DNA from 4 places in the Rhizobium sp. RAF36 genome. Region 4 is predicted to be linked to each of the others. Evidence: predicted binding sites of a transcription regulator. Region 4 holds the regulator's gene; each other region holds the start of a gene.
The links. The regulator PhoB, encoded in region 4, activates phosphate uptake and scavenging genes when phosphate is short. The targets are predictions, from matches to a motif close to TGTCATNNANCTGTCAT.

Region 1: a site for PhoB is predicted at 4,099-4,115, ahead of phnF (phosphonate metabolism transcriptional regulator PhnF). Genes of this name have one in related genera too.
Region 2: a site for PhoB is predicted at 1,891-1,907, ahead of AB4Z25_RS00430 (DUF1045 domain-containing protein). Genes of this name have one in related genera too.
Region 3: a site for PhoB is predicted at 3,236-3,252, ahead of ugpB (sn-glycerol-3-phosphate ABC transporter substrate-binding protein UgpB). Genes of this name have one in related genera too.

The regions. Positions count from the first base shown of each region.
Region 1 covers NZ_JBFREC010000002.1:115,857-121,764, forward strand. The annotation lists gene phnL (phosphonate C-P lyase system protein PhnL) at 1-195, opposite strand, end outside; gene phnK (phosphonate C-P lyase system protein PhnK) at 198-974, opposite strand; gene AB4Z25_RS06420 (alpha-D-ribose 1-methylphosphonate 5-phosphate C-P-lyase PhnJ) at 971-1,849, opposite strand; gene AB4Z25_RS06425 (carbon-phosphorus lyase complex subunit PhnI) at 1,846-2,952, opposite strand; gene phnH (phosphonate C-P lyase system protein PhnH) at 2,956-3,564, opposite strand; gene phnG (phosphonate C-P lyase system protein PhnG) at 3,564-4,028, opposite strand; gene phnF (phosphonate metabolism transcriptional regulator PhnF) at 4,129-4,866, shown strand; gene AB4Z25_RS06445 (2,3-bisphosphoglycerate-dependent phosphoglycerate mutase) at 4,915-5,550, opposite strand; gene dapB (4-hydroxy-tetrahydrodipicolinate reductase) at 5,570-5,908, opposite strand, start outside.
Region 2 covers NZ_JBFREC010000001.1:78,411-84,318, reverse strand. The annotation lists gene AB4Z25_RS00440 (AzlC family ABC transporter permease) at 1-95, opposite strand, end outside; gene AB4Z25_RS00435 (AraC family transcriptional regulator) at 202-1,059, opposite strand; gene AB4Z25_RS00430 (DUF1045 domain-containing protein) at 1,107-1,814, opposite strand; gene AB4Z25_RS00425 (NAD(P)/FAD-dependent oxidoreductase) at 1,930-3,105, opposite strand; gene mnmD (tRNA (5-methylaminomethyl-2-thiouridine)(34)-methyltransferase MnmD) at 3,104-3,823, shown strand; gene AB4Z25_RS00415 (response regulator) at 3,818-5,908, opposite strand, start outside.
Region 3 covers NZ_JBFREC010000007.1:302,987-308,894, reverse strand. The annotation lists gene ugpE (sn-glycerol-3-phosphate ABC transporter permease UgpE) at 1-828, opposite strand, end outside; gene ugpA (sn-glycerol-3-phosphate ABC transporter permease UgpA) at 838-1,719, opposite strand; gene ugpB (sn-glycerol-3-phosphate ABC transporter substrate-binding protein UgpB) at 1,784-3,094, opposite strand; gene AB4Z25_RS23290 (aconitase X catalytic domain-containing protein) at 3,343-4,593, shown strand; gene AB4Z25_RS23285 (aconitase X swivel domain-containing protein) at 4,590-5,018, shown strand; gene AB4Z25_RS23280 (hydroxyacid dehydrogenase) at 5,041-5,908, shown strand, end outside.
Region 4 covers NZ_JBFREC010000002.1:432,444-438,351, forward strand. The annotation lists gene pstA (phosphate ABC transporter permease PstA) at 1-509, shown strand, start outside; gene pstB (phosphate ABC transporter ATP-binding protein PstB) at 525-1,340, shown strand; gene phoU (phosphate signaling complex protein PhoU) at 1,387-2,100, shown strand; gene phoB (phosphate regulon transcriptional regulator PhoB) at 2,133-2,816, shown strand; gene AB4Z25_RS08060 (GcrA family cell cycle regulator) at 2,883-3,419, opposite strand; gene AB4Z25_RS08065 (aspartate aminotransferase family protein) at 3,846-5,045, shown strand; gene argF (ornithine carbamoyltransferase) at 5,085-5,908, shown strand, end outside.

The DNA.
Region 1 (5,908 bases), 320 kb from region 4:
GGTATCGACGGCATAGTTGCCGTAGATCATCTTCAGGAGCGAGCTCTTGCCGATGCCCGAAGGGCCGCCGAGCACGACGCATTCGCCTGCGGCAACCGAGAAGGAGACATCCGAGACGACGGGCAGCTTGATGCCGTCGCGCAGATGCATGGTGAAGCTCTTTGCGACTTCCGAAACGACGAGTGGCGTTGCCATGGTCACACCTGCAGGATGGAGGAAACGAGAAGCTGGGTATAGGGCTCGCGCGGATCGTCGAGCACGCGGTCTGTGAGACCATGCTCGATGACATTGCCATCCTTCATCACCATCATCCGGTGAGACAGCAGGCGCGCGACCGCGAGATCGTGGGTGACGACGATCGCCGCAAGCCCGAGATCATTGACGAGACCACGGACGAGATCGAGCAGGCGGGCCTGCACCGAGACGTCCAGGCCGCCGGTCGGCTCGTCCATGAACACGAGGCGAGGGCCGGTCACCAGATTGCGGGCGATCTGCAGGCGCTGACGCATGCCGCCCGAGAAGGCGCGCGGCTGGTCGTCGATGCGCTCGGCATTTATCTCGACGCGCTCCAGCCAGTCGATGGCCGTCGAGCGGATCTTGCCGTAGTGCCGGTCGCCGATCGCCATCAGCCGCTCGCCGACATTGGCGCCGGCCGAAACCGTCATGCGCAGGCCATCGGCAGGGTTCTGGTGCACGAAGCCCCAGTCGGTGCGCATCAGGAAGCGGCGCTCGGCCTCGTTCATGCGGTAGAGATCACGGTAGCTGCCGTCGCGCATGTGATACTCGACGCTGCCGGTGGTCGGCATCAGGCGGGTCGAGATGCAGTTGAGCAGCGTCGTCTTGCCCGAACCGGATTCGCCGACGATGGCAAGCACTTCACCGGGCCAGAGATCGAAGGATACGTTCCGGCAGCCGATGCGATTGCCGTAGAATTTAGAGACGTCGTTGACTTTGAGAAGCGGTGTGTCGGTCATTCCGCAGCCTCCTTGGGCGCAAGCATTTCGCCGGCATGGCCGTGCTCGCGGCGGTCTTCGCAATGGTCGGTATCGGAGCAGACGAACATCCGCCCGCCCTTATCGTCGAGGATGACCTCGTCGAGATAGACTTCCTCGGCGCCGCAGAGCGCGCAGGGCTTGCCGAAGCGCTGGATCTCGAAGGGATAGTCCTCGAAGTCGAGGCTGACGACGTCGGTATAGGGCGGCACGGCGTAGATGCGCTTTTCGCGACCGGCGCCGAAGAGCTGCAGCGCATCCGACATGTGCATCTTCGGATTATCGAACTTCGGGGTCGGCGACGGGTCCATGACATAGCGCCCGGCAACCTTCACCGGATAGGCGTAGGTCTTCGAGATCCGGCCGTTATGGGCGATGTCCTCGTAAAGCTTCACATGCATGAGGCCGTATTCCTCCAGCGCATGCATCTTACGGGTCTCGGTCTCGCGCGGTTCGAGGAAACGCAGCGGCTCCGGGATCGGCACCTGATAGACCAGCACTTGATTGGCGCCGAGCTTCTCTTCCGGAATGCGGTGGCGCGTCTGGATGATCGTCGCATCCTTGGTATGCGTGGTGACCGCCACATTGGCGACCTTCTGGAAGAAGGCGCGGATCGAGACGGCATTGGTCGTGTCGTCGGCACCCTGGTCGATGACCTTGAGCACATCGTCAGGGCCGATGATAGAGGCCGTGACCTGCACGCCGCCGGTGCCCCAGCCATAGGGCATCGGCATTTCGCGGCTGGCGAAGGGCACCTGGTAGCCGGGTATCGCAATAGCCTTCAGGATCGCGCGGCGGATCATCCGCTTCGTTTGCTCGTCGAGATAGGCGAAGTTGTAGGTGGCGAGATCGGTCATTCGGCTGCTTCCTTCATTGCTTCGCCGTTGCGGCGGCTTGCCTCGAAGTCGCGGCGCATGCGGCGCACGAGATCGAGTTCGGCCTGGAAGTCGACGTAATGCGGCAATTTGAGATGCTCGACGAAGCCGGTCGACTGAACGTTGTCGGCATGCGAAATGACGAATTCCTCGTCCTGCGCCGGGGCAGTGACGTCTTCGCCGAGTTCGCCGGCGCGAAGCGCGCGGTCGACCAGCGACATCGACATCGCCTTTCGTTCGCTCTGGCCGAAGACCAGGCCGTAGCCACGGGTAAACTGCGGCGGCGCCTTGGCAGAGCCCTTGAACTGATTGACCATCTGGCACTCGGTTACCTGGATCGTGCCGAGCGAGACGGCAAAGCCGAGTTCGGGAACATCGAATTCGACTTCCACCTCGCCGATGCGGATTTCACCGGTGAAGGGATGGTTGCGACCGTAACCGCGCTGTGTCGAGTAGCCGAGCGCCAGGAGGAACCCTTCATCGCCCCGGGCCAGTGCCTGCAGCCGCAGATCCCGGCTCATCGGGAATTCCATCGGCTCGCGCGTCAGGTCGCCGATCTCGTGATCCTCGGGCATGTCCCCATCGCCCTCGATCAGACCTTCCTGGCCGAGGATCTCGGAAACGCGGATGACACGGCCGGTTTCGGCCTGACGCTGAGCCGGCTCTTCGACGGCTTCGTCGGTCAAAAGCGATGGGTCGAGCAGGCGGTGCGTGTAGTCGAAGGTCGGCCCGAGCAGCTGGCCGCCCGGCAGGTCCTTGTAGGTTGCCGAGATACGGCGCTCGATGGTCATGCGGCTGGTGTCGAGCGGCTGCGAATAGCCGAAGCGCGGCAGCGTCGTACGGTAGGCGCGCAGCAGGAAGATCGCCTCGATCATGTCACCGCGCGACTGGCGTACGGCGAGAGCCGCCAGCGTCCGATCGTAGAGCGAGGCCTCGGCCATGACGCGATCGACCGCGAGAGCCAGCTGGGCAACGATCTGCTCTATGCCGATGGCCGGAAGCGAGCGGTCGCCGCGGCGCCGGTCGGCGAGCAGGCGGTGAGCATTGGCGATGGCGGCTTCGCCACCTTTGACTGCAACATACATGGCTCACATCTCCGTTGCGGTAATTTTGGTGGTGCGCGGCAGGCAGAGGAAACTGCTGCCCGCCGTCAGAACGATGTCGATGCCCCTCGGGAAGAGGGTGCGGTTCTCGTTCCAGAGGCGGATGAACGTCTCCGGCAATCCCGAAGGCGCGATTTCCGTCACGGTCTTGATCCCCGGTCCCATCAGCGCCAGCGTCTTGCCGCCCTCGAGCGAAGCGATCTCGATAACAACCGTTGTCGAGCGGTCGGGATATTCCTGCGTGCCCGGTGCAAAGAGGCCGAAAGACGAAACTGCCATGCCGCTGTCGACGAAGGCGAAGCGCGCTTCGGCCTTCTCGGTCGTGACGGTCGCACCGGTATGAAAGCTCAGCCAGCCCGGCACCGCAGATTTGTTGAGCGCAGGCGAAAGCCAGACGGGCGTGTCGTGATCGCAGAGCGTCAATGCAATTGCACCGGCCGCTACGCCAAGCGGGGCCGGCGGCGCAGCATCGGGCGCCAGCGTCTGGACTGAGCCCGGGCGGGCCATCGCATCCATCATCGCCTTGAAGACGCTCTGGGCCTGGAAAACCGGCTCGGCAAAGCCGCCGGTCAATGTATCGGTCTTGAGTTCCATCAGTCTTCTCCCCGCACCATGGTGAAGAAATCGACGCGGGTCGCGGCCGTCTCGTCGGCCTTCTGCTGCGCCGCGGCGGCAATGTGCCGGGCGATCGGCTGAAGCAGCTTTTCCTCGACGAAAGCCCTGCTCGCTTCTTCCTGCCAAAGAGCATCGAAAATCGCGGCAAGCCGTGCCTTCTTGCGATCGGTGCCGAGCGACTGACCGTGACCGACGGTCCCGCTTGCCAGCCGGATCGTTGCACGGGTGACCGTCACTTCGCCGAGATTGAAGGGCGAGCCGCCGCCGCCAATACGGCCGCGAACCATCACCAGCCCAGTTTCGGGGCCGCGCACAGCCTGCACTTCCGGTTTGTCCGCAAGCGCCTCCCAGGCGTCATTCAATTCGGCAGGGTCGGAGCGGGCGAGAAGATCGACCACTCTTTTCCTGCTGTCGGCTGCCTCGATTTTCTCTGCTGCTCTCATCGCCACATCCTTCGAAATGTCTATTGATATAGACAACCATACAAGATATGGTTACGCTTAAATCGGGGACGTGACAAGCGTGTGACACGGCAGGGGTGAAATGGCTGGGCTGAAGCAGGTGCAAAGGCAGACGGGGGTGGCGCTATGGCGCCAGATAGCGGATCGAATCCGGGAGGCAATCACCCGCGGTGCCTATGATGAAACGGGCATGGTGCCACCGGAAACGATGCTCGCCGAGCAGTTCGGCGTCAATCGGCATACGGTTCGAAGCGCCCTTGCCGCTCTGGGACAGGAAGGGATCGTCCGCGCCGTGCAGGGCCGCGGCACGCTGATCGAGCGTCGGGAACGGCTGAACTTCCCGATCAGCAAGCGCACCCGTTTCACGACGGGTATCAGCGGCCAGGCAAGAGAAACGCGCGGTTTCCTGCTGGCGGCTGCCGAAGAATCTGCTGATGCGGAGGTCGCTCGCTGGCTGAAGATGCGCGTGGGCGACGCGGTCATCAGGCTGGAGACGACGAGGGAGGCCGACAAGCGCCCGGTTTCAAGGGCGACGAGCTGGTTTCCGGCCGCGCGCTTTGGCGATATCGCAGAAACCTATCGCAAGACGGAATCGATCACCAAGGCCTTCGCGCTGCTTGGCTTGCAGGACTATGTGCGCGCAACGACGGAGATTACCGCCGCGCATGCCGACGCCGGGGATATCGCCGATCTTGAGCTCACACCGGGCGCGATCCTGCTGATCACCAAGGCAATGAATACCGATCTCGACGGCGTTCCCGTTCAATATTCCATCACCCGCTTCGCTGCCGACCGGGTGCAGTTCACCATCGAAAACTAAAAAAAGCCGGGCGCTTGGCCCGGCTTAACTGATCGATGCGAATCCGGCTCAATGTGCGGCGGACATGTCGCCCAGCACTTCCTTGGAAGCGACGGTAGAGTCGGCCTTCAGCTTGTAGACCATTGGAACGCCGGTCGCGAGGTTGAGCTCCAGAACCTGTTCGCGGCTCAGGCGATCGAGAACCATGACCAGCGACCGCAGCGAGTTGCCGTGGGCCGCAACGAGAACCTTTTCGCCACGCAGAACGCGCGGCAGGATTTCCGTCAGATAGTAGGGCCAGACACGGGCACCCGTGTCGCGCAGGCTTTCGCCGCCCGGAGGCGGAACGTCGTAGGAGCGGCGCCAGATATGAACTTGCTCCTCGCCCCACTTGGCGCGGGCGTCGTCCTTGTTGAGACCGGAGAGATCGCCGTAGTCACGTTCGTTCAGCGCCTGATCCTTGATCGTCTGCAGGCCGGGCTGGCCGACCTTGTCGAGGATGAGCTTCAGCGTGTGCTGCGCGCGGGTAAGGGCCGAGGTGTAGGCGACATCGAACGTGATGCCGTAGTCGGCCAGCGCCTGGCCGCCGGTCGCGGCTTCCTGGATGCCGAGTTCGGTCAGGTCGGGGTCCTTCCAGCCGGTGAAGAGGTTCTTCAGGTTCCAGTCGCTCTGGCCATGCCGAACGAGAACGAGTGTGCCGCTCATAAAATCTGCCTCCGTCGTATTATTGTGAAGAGAGCCCGAGGACATCGAGCATGGAATAGAAACCCGGCTTCTTGTCGCGCGCCCAGAGCGCCGCCTTGATGGCCCCGCGGCCGAAGATCGAGCGGTCTGCTGCGCTATGCGACATCGAGACGGTCTCGCCTTCGCCGGCAAAGAGAACCGAATGTTCGCCGATCACGGACCCGCCGCGCAACGTCGCAAAGCCGATCGTACCCGCTTCGCGGGCGCCGGTATGACCGTCACGAACGCGGACAGACTGGGTCTTCAGGTCGACAGCGCGGCCCTTTGCAGCGGCTTCCCCGAGCAACAGCGCGGTGCCGGAGGGCGCATCGACCTTGCG
Region 2 (5,908 bases), on a different contig from region 4:
GTCTCGACCGGCGAAAGCCCCTTGGTGGCAGCCACCGCGCCGAACACCAGCCCGATGGGAATGACCGCGGCGATCAGTGGCGCGATCGCCCGCATGCCGCCTGTAAATTCCGCCCAGAATTCATTCTTGTTCACTTTCAAAAACTCCGCTTGCTGCGGAGGTCATAAAGCGGCGCAAGAACGCCGTCTTGAACGAAAGTGATTACCGGGCGCGGTACTGGCCGGGTGTCAGTCCGGTGCGGGCCTTGAAATGCCGGGTGAAATGCGCCTGGTCGGCAAAGCCGCATTCGAGCGCGATCTCCGCCGGCAGCTCGCCTGCCTGCAGCTTGCGCCGGGCAATCCTGACGCGGACATCTGTGAGGAAGGCATGCGGCGTGATGTGGAATTCCTTGCGGAAGGCGCGGATCAGATGCGCACGGCTGAGTCCGGCGATAGCGGCCAGTTCTTCGAGACCGATATCGCTTTCATATTGCTCCACTAGGTAGTCGCGCGCCCGGCGAGCCGCCGATCGTTCGGCACTATCGACGGGAACGATGATCGAGCTGCCATGCTGGCGGAACATCGCGTCCAGCACCAGGAACATGCCCTGCCCGGTCTCCAGCGCTCCGGCGCCCGCCTCCAGTGTCCGATGCGCCTCCAGAAAGGCATTGGCGAGCTTTGGATCATGGAGAATCTGCTTGCCGAAGGCCGGCGTACCGTGGAAGGCCCGGCCGGTCACGTCCTCAAGAATTTCCCGGAACAGTGCCATGTCAGGGTAGATCATCCGGTAGCGGTAACCGCCATCCGTCGGCGCACCGTCATGCGTCTCGCCGGGATTGATCAGGTAGAGATCGCCGGGACCGGAGGCCTCGCGCGCACCGCGGATCGTGGCGATCTGGCTGCCGCTCTCGATGGCGCCGATGCTGAAAGTATCATGCGCATGCGGCGCAAACTCGTGGGTCAGGAAGGTCGCGCTCAGGCATTCCATGCCGTCGAAGCGCCGGTCGCGCCAGAAGCGGGTCGTCTCCGCCCCGGCGAGCGGCATGGCAACAGTCGCCTGTTCCTGGGAAATATTCTGCATCGCGCGGATATAGCAGTTTTCCGCAGCCGCTTCTTGAACAAAAGTGATCAGGCGATCTTGCGGGCGCTGACCTTGCCCATCGGGTGCAGCGAATGCACCCGGAACGGCCCGCCCATGCCTTCTTCCATCATCAGCGCGATATTGGAGATGGCGATCGGCTCCGCCAGCACCGGCTCGAAGATGCCGCGCAGCGCCTGTTCGATGCGCGGCATGTCGACAACATTGACCGGGCCGGTCACCGGCATGTGGAACCGGTATTCGTCCATCACATAGGGGTTGCCCCAGCGGTGTAGATTCGTGAACTGCGCCGCCGACAAGCCGTCGGGATCACTCCGCTCGATATCGGCTTCCGAAAGTGGCGCCCGGAAGCCATCGAAATGCTGAACGATCGACGATGCGAGATAGCGGACATTCTCGCAGGGCAGCGTCGGAACGAGGCTGTAATAGTTTCCAAGCCGCGCCACTTCGATGCGCGGCACGCTGAACGGCTGGAACGTGCCGGAAAAGCGCATCAATTCCCGCAATAGTTGCGCTTCGGATACCTCCGCGGAGAGGTGGAACGGCGCTTTCAGCACGCCATGAAAGCCATAACGGCGCGGCACGGCCGTGTGGAAGGCAATTTCGTGAATGCCGAGACCGCGAACGGCCGGCGGCTCCAGCATCTCGCCCGAAAAAACGTTACGGCCAAGCCAATTGGCCGCCACATGGCTGAGCGGATCGCTCGGCGAAGGCGTGAAGCAAATGGCATAGCGCATGCGATTTCCTCCATCTGAGAATGCGGCGCACGGCCGAATCCGGCGCCGTCGATGCGCAAGCAGATAGGTGATTTGCATGACAGAATAACGAAATATACTCTGGACGAATTCACGTTTAGCGTGAAGCGGCCGTGATATGGCTCGAAAGCGCGAAGCTTTCAGGCAGGTCGAAGGAGAGCTTTTTGCCTGCAATTGGTGCAACGACAGCTTCGGCAAGCCGATGCGCCAGGCCGAAGCTGACCTTGAAACCGCCGGTTAGCGCATGCAGATGCGGATGAAGCGGGTGTGGCCCCACCATCGGATCGCGGTCGATCGCCTTCGGCCGCAGCCCGGCCCAGCGCTCGATTACGGGCGCATCACGGAGGACCGGCGCCATCTCACGCGCAGCGGCAATCAGCGGATCGAGTAGCGCATCTGTGGACAACGGTTCCGCAAAGCTGTTCTCGCTGGTGCTGCCGACCGCGACATGCCCGCCCTCATGCGCAACGACATAGAGCCCGTCGCGGAAGATCGTCGGCATTGCTGGGTCGATATCGGCCTTCAGCAGCGCTGCCTGCCCCTTCACCGGTTGTCCGAGCGGCTGCGGCAAATCGGGCGTGAAGCGCTGAAGGATTGGGAACGAGCCATGCCCGGCGGCAATGATGCAATCGCCGAAGGCGATGCTCCGACCACCGATAACGGCAATCCGCGCCCCTGTATCAAGGCTGTCGAGCGCCGCCTCCTCCAGAAGCCGAACATGCTTCGCCCGCATCAGGAACGCCCGGAGCACGGCGATCAGCGCGCGCGGCGCCACCCGACCGGCCAGCGTATCGTGAACGAAGCCGCTCTCGCCTGCTGCCGCGTCGATCCAACCCTGAACAGGTGGTACATCGCTGACATGCCAGTGAAACGCCCGTCCCTGCTGACGCCAGTTGGTCTCGGCATCGGCGGAGTGGCGGAGCGCAATGGTCTTCAGATGCGGCTTCGGCAGCGGGATAAGACGGCCGGAGCGCCGGTAGCCGGCCGAAAGCCCGGTTGCCGCCTCAAGCGCCGCGATCTCGCTCTCAAGGCTGACGAGGGCATCGAACTGGAACTGCTTCTTGGCATTCCATTTGTCCGGCATATGCGGCATCAGCGCGCCGAGCAGACCGCCGCTGGCACCCTGCCCGATCGTTGCTGCGTCGATCAGCAACGTACCGATACCCAGCCGCTCGGCATGAACCGCTGCCCACAGACCCATGATGCCGCCGCCGACGATCAGGAGATCGGCGGATTGACCGGAGAGAAGAGCCGGACTATCGGCTTGTGGCATGACAGATATCGATCCCGATCAGATTGGCAGCAAAAGCCAGCCGCTCGAATGGCGAAACGGCGATATGCCCTATTCGCAGGCCTTTGGCGACCACTTTTATTGTCAGACCGACGGCCGCCTGGAATGCGGCCACGTCTTCCTCGCGGGCAACGGCCTACCGGAACGCTGGGCTGAAAAGCAGAGTTTCCGGATCGGCGAACTCGGCTTCGGCACAGGCCTGAACTTCGCCGAGACCTGGCGGCAGTGGAAGCTGCAGCGCAGCGACGGCCAGCACCTGCATTTCATGTCCTTCGAGCTTTATCCGATGCAGCGCGACGAGATTTTCCGCGCCCTGTCGCACTGGCCCGAGATCGATGCCGAGCGCGATGGACTGACGTCCGCCTGGCCGGATGCACCAACCGGCATCGTCAGCCTCGATCTCGATCCACAAACTCGCCTCAGCGTGGTCTGCGGTGCCGCGTTAGACGGCGTGAAGGCCGCCGAGCCGCGCTTCGATGCCTGGTATCTCGATGGCTTCGCCCCGTCGCGTAATGGCGACATGTGGTCGGAAGAGCTGATGCGGCTGGTCTGCGAGAAGACGGTTCCGGGCGGCAGCTTCGCCACTTATGCGGCAGCGGGATTCGTCCGGCGCAATCTTGTCGCTGCAGGCTTTGTCGTCGAGCGCCGCAAGGGCTTTGCGGGAAAGCGCGAAATGCTCTGCGGCGCCAAGGGCCTATAGGCCCGAGCGGCCCGGCACCGGCTCGGTCTTGCCGAGCCATAGCTGGATCTTCTCCTCCAGCAGTTCCGGGCTGATCGGCTTCGACATGTAGTCGTCCATCCCGGCATCGAGGCAAAGCTCGCGGTCGCTTTCCAGCGCATGCGCGGTAACGCCGATGATCGGCACACGATGCCCCTGCCCGCGCTCGCGGGTCCGGATCGCCCGCGTCGCATCGTGGCCGTTCAGAACAGGCATCGACACGTCCATCATGATGATGCGCGGCGAATGCGTCTCCCAGGCATTGACCGCTTCCTGGCCGTTGTTGACCACGAGGAAGCTGAGGTTAGTGCCCTGCAGGATCTGCGTGAAGACGATCTGGTTGACCTCGTTATCTTCGGCCACCAGCACATCGACGAACTCGGCCTTGCGCCGAGGCTCCTCGCGCACGGGTTCCTCGAACTCCGGCTCCTTGAGTTGCGCTTCCGCCTGCAGCCGTGCGAGCTCGGTTTCCGAGGCCTGCTTGACACGCTTGGCACGGACCACCTCGACGATCGTGCCGCGCAGCAGATTGGCGCGCGCCGGCTTCATCAGATGCGCCTGGCCGTTCAGCGCCGCGAACTCCTTCTCGGAGCCCGAAATATCCATCGACGTCAGAAAGATGATCGGCAGGTTCTCGAAGCGCGGATCGGCGCGCAGGCGGCGCGCCACTTCGGCGCCGTTCATGCGCGGCATATGATAATCGAGCACCAGCGCATCGACCTCGACGCCCACCTGATGCGCGGCCTCCAGAATGGCAATCCCCGTCGCCCCGCTTTCAGCCGCCACGCCATCGAAGCCCCAGAGCGTCAGCTGTTCGCTGAGAATCGCGCGGTTCACCTCGTTGTCGTCGATAACGAGAATGCGGGCGCCGCGCACATTGACCGGCAGCGGCTTGGGATCGAGCTTGGCCGCAGCGACCGCGAACGGCAAATTGACGGTGAAGACCGAACCCTTGCCCGCGTCGCTCTCGGCATGGATATAGCCGCCGAAGAGATCGACGAGACCGGCGGTGATGGCCAGCCCGAGACCAGTTCCCTCATGGCGCCGCGTCGAGGAGGAATCGACCTGCGAGAACTTGTCGAAGACCGATTGCAGCTTTTCGGCCGGAATGCCGATGCCGGTATCCTCGATCCGGAGCTCGACCATCACCTCGCCGTCCGATCCCTGCCGGAAGCCGATATCGACGAAGACATGGCCCTTCTCGGTGAATTTCACGGCGTTGCCGACCAGATTGGTGACGACCTGCCGGAACCGCCCGGCATCGCCGATGACCGCGGCAGGCAGGTTGGGATCGGCGCGCACCAGAAGTTCCAGATCCTTCTCCGCCGCCTGCGATGACAACAGCGTCGCGACGTCCTCGACCGCCTCGACGAGATCGAACGACGCCTTGCGCAGCTTCATCTGCCCGGCATCGATCTTCGAGAAGTCGAGAATGTCGTTGATGATCGTCAACAGCGCATTGCCGGATTTGACGATGATATCGATGAAGGTCTTCTGCCGCGCGTCGAGATCGGTCTTCGCCATCAGCTCGGCCATGCCGAGAACACCGTTCATCGGCGTGCGGATCTCGTGGCTCATATTGGCAAGGAATTCGGACTTGGCACGGTCGGCGGCTTCGGCGCGCGATAAGAGCCGCTGCAGCTCCCCTTCGCGCTGCTTCATCTCGGTGACGTCGGTGAACAACGCGATCCAGTGGCCGCGTTCGCTGATCGTCGCCTCCATGTTCACCCAGCGCTCGCCGAGGATATGGAAGACGGTGATGATCGGCTGGCGCGCGGCAATCGAGCTGCGCCAGTAATGCAGCGTATCGGCGGCCGAACCGTTGAAATCGCCGCGCTCGGCGCAGAAATTGAAGAGATCGATCCAGCCACGCCCGGCAGCGAGATATTCGGCAGGGATCTGCAGCACCGGCGCCAGCGCCTCATTAGATAGCTGGATGATGCCATCCTGGACGATCGCCAGCCCCTGCGGCATCGCCCGCGTTGCATCGCGCATCAATTCGCCGAGCGTCTCGATCGCCGCCCGTGCGTCATGCACTTCCTGCTCGCGCTGGCGGATGGTGCTGAT
Region 3 (5,908 bases), on a different contig from region 4:
ACCTTTGACAAACCAGCGCTGCATCAGCACCACGACGAGGATGGGCGGAATGATCGCAAGGATCGCCGTCACCATCACGAAATTCCAGGGCGTTGCCGCGTCGGTAAAATCCACCATCTTCCTGAGGCCGATGATGATCGTGTTCATCTGCGCGTCGTTGGTGACGAGCAGCGGCCAGAGATACTGCGTCCAGCCATAGATGAACAGGATGACGAAGAGCGCGGCGATATTGGTGCGCGACAGCGGTAGCAGGATATCACGCATGAAGCGGAACGGTCCGGCATTGTCGATGCGCGCCGCCTCCAGCAGTTCGCCGGGGATCGTCAGGAAGAACTGGCGGAACAGGAAGGTCGCGGTCGCCGAGGCCATCAGCGGCAGGGTCAGGCCCGCATAGGTATCGATTAGCCCGAGATCGACGATCACCTTGTAGGTCGGCAGGATGCGCACCTCGACCGGCAGCATCAGCGTCACGAAGATCATCCAGAAGAACACCATGCGCAGCGGGAAGCGGAAGAACACCACCGCGAAGGCCGACAGGAAGGAGATCAGGATCTTGCCGACGGCAATCAGGATCGCCACCACGAAGGTGTTGAAGAGCAGCCGTTCGAGACTGACGCCGACGGCGCGCTCGACGCCGCCGAACAGCGCCTCGGTGTAATTTTCGGTGAAGTGGCTACCCGGCAGCAACGAGATCGGCGGCTTGATGATCTCGGCCGACGTCATCGTCGAGGCGATGAACGTGTAATAGATCGGGAAGGCGACGATGATGATGCCGATGATGAGCATCAGGTGGCCGATGAGGTTGGCGACAGGGCGTTTTTCGATCATTTCAGGCCCTCACGCATAATGCACGCGCTTCTCGACGAAGCGGAACTGGAAGGCCGTCAGCGCGATGACGATGATCATCAGGATCACCGATTGCGCCGCGGACGAGCCGAGATTGAGGTTCACGAAGCCGTCGTTATAGACCTTGTAAACCAGCGTTTCCGTCGCCTTGGCCGGGCCGCCGCCGGTCACCGAATGGATGATGCCGAAGGTGTCGAAGAAGGCATAGACGGTGTTGACGACGAGCAGGAAGAAAGTTGTCGGCGCCAGCAGCGGGAAGACGATGGTCCAGAAGCGGCGGCTGCCGCGGGCGCCGTCGATGGCGGCTGCCTCGATCAGCGATTTCGGGATTGCCTGCAGCCCGGCGACGAAGAACAGGAAATTGTAGCTGATCTGCTTCCAGGCGGCCGCGACGATAACCAGCGTCATCGCCTGGTTGCCGTTCAGAAGCGGATCCCACATGAAGCCGTTGCGCCGCAGGATATAGGCGAAGGTGCCCATGGCGGGATTGAACATGAAGAGCCAGAGCATGCCGGCGACGGCAGGCGCCACGGCATAGGGCCAGATCAGCAGCGTCCGGTAGAAGGTCTGCCCGCGCACCACCTTGTCGGCTGCCGTCGCCAAAGCCAGCGCCACGACCATCGAGAGAAGCGCCGTCAGCACGCTGAAGACGACGGTGACATAGAGCGAGTTCAGATAATTCGGATCGGCGAAGACGTCGCGAAAATTTGCGAGGCCGACGAAGCCGCTCTTCAGGCCGAACGGGTCCTCGCGCTGCATCGACTGATAGAGCGCCTGGCTTGCCGGCCAGAAGAAGAAAACCACCGTGAGGATGATCTGCGGGGCGACCAGGAAATAGGGAAGGATCTTGTTCGGAAAGACGACGCGCTGCACGGCGATCTCCTTGACGTGAAGGGGCCGCCCGCAGCCATATTGGTTGCGGGCGCGAACGCCGTATTTACTGGCCGATCGCCTGCTGGATCGCGGCATTACCGCGTTCGACCGCCTTGTCGAGCGCGGCCTTCGCATCCTGCTTGCCGGCCAGCATCGCCTCGAACTCCTCGTTCATGATGTCGCGGACCTGCGGCAGGTTGACGAGACGCACGCCCTTGGAGTTTTCGGTCGGCGCCTTGCCCATCATCTGCAGGATCGGCGTTTCGCGGCCCGGGTTCTTTTCGTAGAAGCCGGACTTCTTGGTGTCCTCATAGGCGGCCATGGTCACCGGCATGTAGCCGGAAACCTGATGCAGGCGGGCCTGGATCTTGGTCTGCGACAGGAAGTGGAAGAACTGGGCGATGCCCTTGTATTCTTCGTCGCTTTTGCCGGCGAAGACCCAGAGGCTGGCGCCGCCCGGGATGGTGTTCTGCGGGCGTCCTTCGCCTTCATAGTAAGGCAGCTGGCCGATGCCGTAGTTCATGCCCGTCTTGATGATGTCGCCGAGACCGCCGGACGATTCCGTCATGATGCCGCATTCACCGGAGGTGAAGAGTTGCTTGGCTTCCGAGGTGCGGCCGCCGTAGCGGAACGTGCCGTCCTTGGCGAGATCGGCGATCGCCTGGAAATGCTGGACGAAGAGCGGCGAGTTGAATGCGAGCTTCACATCGGTGCCGGCAAGGCCGTTCTCGTTCGAGCCGTAGGACACGTTGTTCCATGCGGCCAAGTTCTCGGTCTGGATCCAGGTGAGCCAGGTCGAGGTCAGGCCGCAGGCAGACGCGCCGCTCGACTTGATCTTCTTGGCCGCTTCGAACACTTCGGGCCAGGTCTTCGGCGGGCTTTCAGGGTCGAGGCCGGCCTTCTTGAAGGTGTCCTTGTTGTAATAGAGGATCGGCGAGGACGAGTTGTAGGGGAAGGACAGCATCGTGCCGTCGGGCTTCGAATAATAGGCGGCGATGCCGGGCAGGTATTCCGACTTGTCGAACTTGAAGCCGCCCTTTTCGAGAACCTGGGCCGCCGGCATGATCGCGCCCTCGGCGCCCATCATCACGCCGCTGCCGGCGTCGAAGACCTGCAGGATCGCGGGCGGCTGCTTGGCGCGGAAGGCGGCGATGCCGGCATTCAGCGCTTCCGGATAGGTGCCCTTGAAAACCGGGACGATCTTGTAGTCTTTCTGGCTTTCGTTGAATTCCTTGGAGAGCTGGTTGACCACTTCGTTATTGGCGCCCGCCATGGCGTGCCACCACTGCAGTTCGGTCACTGCAAAGGCACTCGAAGCGAACGAAAGCGACAAGATGATGGTTGCCGCGGATGCGGCCATGAAACGAATGGACATGGTTCCTCCCTATGTGTCCTGCCGTGCCGTTTTGAACGGATTACGGCCTGCCGGCGCAGATCCTCCTCGATCCCACCGGCCGGTTTCGTTACGAAACTTTCCGCATACAAAACGAAAAGAAACGAACTGGCAAATGAAATTGTGAAGGTTTTGTGACATAGTGTTTGTGACAGTTTTGTCGAGGGCGCCTTTGGTCGAATTCGTCATGCCGCTTCTCTCCCGCAAGACGACCTGATAGCGTCGCCGCCATGCATTCCTCTCTCCAGCTTTCCCCTGATGACAAAGCCTTGCTCGATGGCCGCCACGGTGAGGCGGCTGCTTTTGCCATGCGGCTTCTCGTGCGTTTCGCCGAGGCTGTCGGCGCCACAAAACTGGTGGACATCGAGGCCGCCCATATCGACGGCTGTCTCTATCTCGGCGAGGTCAGCCTCGATTTCGTCGAGCGCATGGTGTCCTGGGGCGGCCGTGTCCGCGTGCCGACGACGCTGAATGTCGGTTCGGTCGATCTCATCCATCCCGAACTTTTCCGCGGCGACGAGGCGCTTGGCCGCAACGGTGCGCGGCTGATGAAGGCGCATGAGGAGCTCGGCTGCGTGCCGACCTTCACCTGCGCGCCCTACCAGACGATCTTCCGGCCGCGCTTCGGGGCGCAGATCGCCTGGGCGGAATCGAATGCCATCGTCTTTGCCAATTCGGTGCTTGGCGCGCGTACCAACCGCTATGGCGATTTCATCGACCTCTGTTGCGCGCTGACCGGCCGGGCGCCCTATTATGGACTGCACCTCACCGAAAACCGGCGGGCGACCGTGCTCGTCGATATCGAAGAGTTTGCCGGGGGTGAGCGGGATGCCGGGTCGATCTGTGTCGCTGCCGGTCACGCCATCGGCCGCCGCTGCGGCGATCGCATCCCCGTCCTCCGCGGCCTGCCGAAGGAAAGCTCCGAGGACGACCTGAAGGCGCTCGGTGCCGTCGCGGCATCGGCAGGCGCCGTCGCGCTGTTTCACGCCGTCGGTCTGACACCGGAGGCGCCGACGCTGCAGGCGGCCTGCGGCGGCATCGAACCGCAGGAGACGATCCGGCTCAGCCGCACCGATATCCGCGACGCCATCCGCAATCTTTCGACGGTGGCGGAAGGTACGCGGCTTGCGGCCGTCAGCATGGGAACGCCGCATTTTTCCATCGGCGAGTTCGAGCGGCTGATGCCGCTGCTCGCAGGCGGGAAAGCGGCGATCGATATCTACATCAACACCAATCGCGAGGTCCTGGCGGAGCTTGAAAATCGTGGCTGGCGCGCTGCTCTGGAAACGGCAGGCGTGACGCTCGTCATCGACACCTGCACCTATGTCACGGCGATCATCCGCGACATGTCGGGTGCCGTTATGACCAACTCGGGCAAGTGGGCCTATTACGCACCCGGCAATATCGGCGTCGACGTCGCTTTCGGTTCGCTCGCCGAATGCATGGCCTCGGCGCGCTCGGGCAAGGTGGTGCGGCTGTGACGGCATTTTCCGCGACGACCCTCATGGAAGGCAAGGCTGCGGCTGCGGCCTTCGTGCTTGCCGAGCCGCTCAGTTTCTGGGGCGGCGTGGATTCGGCGACCGGCGAGATCATCGACCAGTGGCATCCGCAAAGCGGCCAGTCGATCAGCGGGGCGATCCTCGTCATGGAGGCGGGCAGGGGATCGAGTTCGGGAAGCTCGGTGCTCGCTGAGGCCGTCCGGCTGAAGACCGCCCCTGCCGGGATCATCCTGTTGAAGCGCGATGCGATCGTCGTCACCGGCGCAATGGTCGCGGAGGCACTCTACGGGATCGGCTGTCCGGTGGCGCTGGCAAGGCCGGAGGACTGGGCGCTGATTTCGGCGGCCGCCTATCTGTCGATCGATGCCGGTGAGCGTGGCGCTGAGATAAGGATTGTGCAGCTTTAGGCGGCTGCGGGAGGAGGACATCATGACGAAGACCGAAAAGCCCCTGGCGATCAGCGCGCCTGAACCGCGCACGCTCGATCTGATCTTCACCGACGAAGCGCGCCGGGTGCTTCACGACAAGTATGAGATCGTCGAGGCCGATCCGGACAACGTTGCCGGTCTCGGTGACGAGGTTCTCGGCAAGGCGCTCTACATCATCGGTCAGCCGCCGCTATCGGAGGAAACGCTGGCGCGGATGACGTCGCTGCGCTGCGTGCTGAATGTCGAGAGCAATCTTATCAATAACATGCCCTACGACATCCTCTTCCAGCGCGGCATCCATGTGGTGACGACGGGTCAGGTCTTTGCCGAGCCGGTGGCCGAAATCGGTCTCGGCTTCGCCCTGTCGCTCGCCCGCGGCATCGTCGATGCCGATGTCGCCTTTCGCGATGGCACTGAGCTCTGGGGCGGCGAGGGCAATGCCAGCGCCCGGCTGATCGCCGGATCGGAAATCGGCATTGTCGGCTTCGGCGATCTCGGCAAGGCGCTGCGGCGCGTGCTGTCAGGCTTCCGCGCCAAGGTGCGGGTCTTCGATCCCTGGCAGCCGAAGTCGATCCTCGAGGAAAACAACGTCGAGGCGGCGAGCCTTGAGGATGTGCTGACGAAGAGCGATTTCGTCTTCGTCGTTGCCGCCGTGACAAGCGAGAACAAGGGCTTTCTCGGAGCCGAGGCCTTCGCCAGCATGCGCAAGGGCGCAGCGTTCATCCTGCTCAGCCGCGCCGATGTCGTCGATTTCGATGCGCTGATGGCCGCTGTTGCGTCAGGCCATATCGTGGCGGCCAGCGATGTCTATCCGGAAGAGCCGCTGCCATCCGATCATCCGGTGCGCAAGCTCAAGGGCTTTATCCGCT
Region 4 (5,908 bases):
CGATCGTCTATGGTCTGCTCGGCCTCTCCGTCTTCATCAACTTCATGGGCCTGCCGCGTTCTGCTTCGCTGGTCGGTGGCCTGGTGTTGACGTTGATGACCCTGCCGACCATCATCATCGCTACCCGCGCTGCGTTGCGTGCCGTACCGCCGTCGATCCGCTCGGCCGCTCTCGGTCTCGGCGCATCGAAGATGCAGATGGTGTTCCACCACGTGCTGCCGCTTGCCATGCCGGGCATCCTGACCGGCACCATCATCGGCCTGGCGCATGCTCTCGGCGAAACCGCGCCTCTGCTGCTGATCGGCATGGTCGCCTTCGTCGCCAATGCGCCGACCACGCCGCTCGATCCGTCCACGGCACTTCCGGTCCAGGTTTACATGTGGGCCAACGAAGCCGAACGCGCCTTCGTGGAGCGTACCTCGGGTGCCATCATCGTCCTGCTCCTGTTCCTGATCGTCATGAACATCGGAGCCATCCTCTTGCGCCGTCGCTTTGAGCGCCGCTGGTAAACGGAGTAGAAACCCATGAACATGTTGACAGAAGCAGCAGTTGAGAAGGCTCTGGACCAGAAGATGAACAGCATCCCTTACAAGATGATCGGCCAGGACGTTTCGGTCTATTATGGCGAGAAACGTGCTCTTTTCGACGTCAAGCTGAACATCCGCGAAAACACTGTGACTGCGCTCATCGGTCCGTCCGGCTGCGGCAAGTCCACCTTCCTGCGCAGCCTGAACCGTATGAACGACACGATCGATAATTGCCGCGTCACCGGCAAGATCACGCTCGATGGCGATGATATCTACGATCCGGATATCGACGTCGTCGAACTTCGCGCCCGCGTCGGCATGGTGTTCCAGAAGCCGAACCCGTTCCCGAAGACGATCTATGAAAACGTCGCCTACGGCCCGCGCATCCACGGTCTCGCCAAGTCGAAAGCCGACATGGACCAGATCGTCGAGACCAGCCTGCAGCGTGCCGGCCTCTGGAACGAGGTCAAGGACCGTGTGCATGAATCCGGCACCGGCCTCTCCGGCGGTCAGCAGCAGCGTCTCTGCATCGCCCGTGCCGTCGCGGTCTCGCCTGAGGTCATCCTCATGGACGAACCCTGCTCTGCGCTCGACCCGATCGCTACAGCAAAGGTCGAGGAGTTGATCCACGAGCTGCGCGAAAGCTACACGATCGTCATCGTGACGCACTCCATGCAGCAGGCGGCCCGCGTCTCTCAGCGCACCGCCATGTTCCACCTCGGCAACCTCGTCGAGGAGAACGATACCGACAAGATGTTCACCAATCCGGACGATCCGCGCACCCAGGACTACATCATGGGCCGCTTCGGCTGATCTTTGGCGTCACGACTTCCGATAGAGACACTCAAGGACATTTCCCATGGCATCGACACATATCTTTTCTGCATATGACGAAGATCTGAAGTTCCTGACCCGCCGCATCTCCGAAATGGGCGGTCTGGCGGAACAGATGGTCTCCGACGCTGTGCGCGCGCTGGTCAACGGCGATGGCGCCCTGGCGCAGAAGGTCATCTCCGACGACGTGATCCTTGATCACGCCGAGCGCGAGATCAACGACAAGGCGATCGTCACCATCGCCCGCCGCCAGCCGATGGCGTCGGACCTGCGCGAGATCATGGGGTCGATCCGCATCGCCGCCGACCTCGAGCGCGTCGGCGATCTTGGCAAGAACACCGCCAAGCGCGTTATCGCCGTGCAGAGCACCGGCGTTCCGCGCAAGCTCGGCCGCGGCCTGGAGCATCTCTCCGAACTGGCGCTCGTCCAGCTCAAGGAAGTGCTCGACGTCTACACGACGCGCGCTGCCGACAAGGCGAAGTCGATCCGTGAGCGCGACGAGGAAATCGACGCGATGTACACCTCGCTGTTCCGCGAGCTCCTGACCTACATGATGGAAGATCCGCGCAACATCACCAGCTGCACGCATCTCTTGTTCTGTGCCAAGAACATCGAACGCATCGGCGACCACGCCACCAACATCGCAGAAACCATCTACTACATGGCGACCGGCGCCCAGCCGGAGGGCGAGCGTCCGAAGGACGACACCGCCAACACCGTCGGCGCGGTCACGGAATAATATCCGGACCGGGCCTCAGGAGACAGAACAGAATGATCCCGAGAGTTGCAGTCGTTGAAGACGAAGAAGCACTGAGCGTGCTTCTTCGTTACAATCTCGAAGCCGAAGGTTTCGAGGTCGACACCATCCTGCGCGGCGATGAGGCGGAAATCCGCCTTCAGGAGCGGACGCCGGACCTTCTTATCCTTGATTGGATGCTGCCTGGCGTATCAGGCATCGAGCTTTGCCGTCGGCTGCGCATGCGCCCGGAGACCGAGCGCCTGCCGATCATCATGCTGACGGCGCGCGGCGAGGAAAGCGAACGCGTTCGTGGCCTCTCGACCGGTGCCGACGACTATGTCGTCAAGCCGTTCTCGACGCCCGAGCTCGTCGCTCGCGTCAAGGCGATGCTGCGCCGCGCAAAGCCTGAAGTTCTCTCGACCGTGCTGAAATGCGGCGATATCGAACTCGACCGAGAGACGCACCGCGTTCATCGCAAGACCCGCGAAGTCCGTCTCGGACCGACCGAGTTTCGCCTGCTGGAATTCCTGATGGCCTCTCCCGGCCGCGTCTTCTCGCGCTCGCAGCTTCTGGATGGCGTCTGGGGTCACGACATCTATGTCGACGAGCGCACTGTCGACGTCCATGTCGGCCGTCTGCGCAAGGCGCTGAACTTCTCCAATATGCAGGATGTCATCCGCACCGTTCGCGGCGCTGGATATTCGATGGAAGCTTGAAGCTTTCGGAATTGAGACACAAAAAAACGGGCCGTAAGGCCCGTTTTTCGTTTGTGCTTACCCGGCTCAGTTTGCCCGGGCTGCTGCCCTACGGCGCTCGTTGACCGGTTGGTAGGCCAGGCGCTGGTGGTAGGTGCAGTAAGGCGAAGAATCCGGGCTTTCGCAGCCGCAGAAGTGAAAATCGTCCTTCAAGGGATCGCCGACCGGCCACTTGCAGGTGCGCTCGGTGAGTTCCGTCAGGCCGAGGCGGCGGGAGATCGGGACGATCACATTCTTGGCGGGACGGTATTCCATCTCCTCCATGACGTCGATTTCGATCTCTTCCTTCAGCATCGTCGCGCCCTGCTGGCGGGTGACCGTACGGGTCGTCGCCAGACGCGATGCGTAGGTTGGGGCGCGGGGTGCTGCCGCCGTACGCTTGGGAGCGCGGGCAGCCGTGGCGTTGCCGCCGGCCTTCGCACGGCCCGGCAGCGCCAGACGGTGAACCTTGCCGATAACGGCGTTACGGCTGACGCCGCCAAGCTGGGCAGCGATCTGGCTCGCGCTCAGCCCTTCGGACCACAGTTTCTTGAGTTTCTCGACCCGCTCGTCTGTCCAGTTCATGCCCTGTGTCTCCGCCGTTTAAGCGTTGCGAAGGCAGAATCCCTCACTGTTTGCCCCGAACGAATCCGGCACAAGAAACGCTTGACTAATTTTGGTGACTAGTTCCGCCGCATGCAGTCTAGTAATTGAGTTTTAACCTAGTGTGAGGCTGACTCCGTGACAAGAGTCGCAGGAATCCGGATGAATCGAATTCGGGGTTTTCCCCAACTTGCTTCCCCTGAGAGTCATTTCTGCAACATTAGCTGTTGATAAAACGCGACATTGCTTGAGCGTCTCTCAGAAGCCACGAAAGCCGCAGTTTTGTTGACATTGCAGTGCGAAAAGTAAATAGTGCCAGTCGCCGCCGAAAGGCGGCATTTTTAATTTTTCGGACCTGGTTTTTTAGCCGGAGTCCGGTTGCCCGTAACGCTGACAGGAGACCGCGCCATGGCTGAAGCCGCGCCGCTATATGATACCTATTCTCGTGCCCCATTGCGGTTCGAGCGAGGTGAGGGCGTGTGGCTGATTACCGAAACTGGCGAGCGATATCTGGATTTCGGTGCCGGCGTCGCGGTGACCTCGGTCGGCCACAGCAATCCGCATGTCGTGGATACCCTGAAGGCACAGGCCGACAAGGTCTGGCACCTGTCCAACATCTATGAAATCCCCGGGCAGGAAAAGCTCGCCAGGCGGCTGACGGAGGCGACTTTCGCCGACAAGGTGTTCTTCACCAATTCCGGCGCGGAAGCCCTGGAATGCGCGATCAAGACCGCACGCCGCTACCAGTATTCGAAGGGCCATCCCGAGCGCTTCCATATCATCACGTTCGAAGGCGCCTTCCACGGCCGGACGCTGGCAACGATCGCTGCCGGCGGGCAGGAGAAGTATCTGGAAGGCTTCGGCCCCAAGGCGCCGGGTTTCGACCAGGTGCCCTTCGGTGATATCGACGCCGTCCGCGCCGCAATCACTGATGCGACCGCAGGCATTCTTATCGAGCCGGTTCAGGGCGAGGGTGGCATTCGCCCGGTGACCACCGAGTTCATGAAGGCGCTGCGCGCGCTCTGCGACGAGAAGGGCCTGCTGCTCATTCTCGACGAGGTCCAGACCGGCGTCGGCCGTACCGGTAAGTTCTTTGCCTGTGAGTGGTCCGGCGTGACCCCTGATATCATGGCTGTCGCCAAGGGCATCGGTGGCGGCTTCCCGCTCGGCGCCTGCCTGGCAACGGCGGAAGCTGCGTCCGGCATGAAGGCCGGTACCCACGGCTCGACCTATGGCGGCAACCCGCTCGCCATGGCTGTCGGCGGCGCCGTGCTCGACATCGTCCTTGCTGAAGGCTTCCTGCAGCACGTTCGCGACGTCGCTCTGATCTTCCGCCAAGGCCTGGCATCGCTCAAGGACCGCTATCCCGACGTGATCGAGGATATCCGCGGCGAGGGTCTGCTGCTTGGTATCAAGGCCGCCGTTCCCTCGACCGAACTTCTGGCTGCCATCCGCGGTGCGCACCTGCTTGGCGTGCCCGCCGGCGACAACGTTGTGCGCCTGCTGCCGCCTTTGGTCGTCACTGCCGAGGAGGCCCGCGAGGGTCTTGCCCGCATTGAGCAGGCTGCCGAAAGCATTCGCGCATCGAAGGCCAAGAAGACGGCTTGAACGGATAGATGCCTTCCGGGGCAAACAGGTAAGGACGACATGGCTTCCCCCAAACACTTCCTCGATCTTTCGGCGATGAGCTCTGCCGATCTGCGCGTCATCATGGACGACGCGATGCTGCGCAAGCAGGCGTTCAAATCAGGCAAGGGCGACAAGCCGCTGGCCGGCAAAATGCTGGCGATGATCTTCGAAAAGCCCTCCACCCGGACGCGCGTCTCCTTCGATGTCGGCATGCGCCAGCTGGGCGGCGAGACGCTGTTCCTCTCGGGCACCGAAATGCAGCTCGGCCGCGCCGAGACGATCGGCGACACGGCCAAGGTTCTGTCGCGCTATGTCGACGCGATCATGATCCGCACCACCGAGCATCACCGCATGCTGGAGCTTGCCGAACACGCAACGGTACCGGTGATCAATGCGCTGACGGATGATACGCATCCCTGCCAGATCATGGCCGACATCATGACCTTCGAAGAGCATCGCGGCCCGGTCAAGGGCAAGACGATCGCTTGGACCGGCGACGGCAACAACGTGCTGCATTCGCTGGTCGAAGGAGCTGCCCGTTTCGGCTACCGCATGAACATGGCTGTCCCCCTTGGTTCCGAGCCGAAGGATCACTATCTGAACTGGGCCCGCAATGAGGGCGCCGAAATCATGCTCAGCCATGATGCCGACCGTGCGGTCGAAGGCGCCGATTGCGTGGTAACCGATACCTGGGTCTCCATGAATCAGGAACATCGGGCTCGCGGTCACAACGTCTTCCAGCCTTATCAGGTCAATCAGGCTTTGATGGCGAAAGCAGGCAAGGATGCATTGTTCATGCATTGCCTGCCCGCCCATCGTGGTGAGGAAGTGACGGACGATGT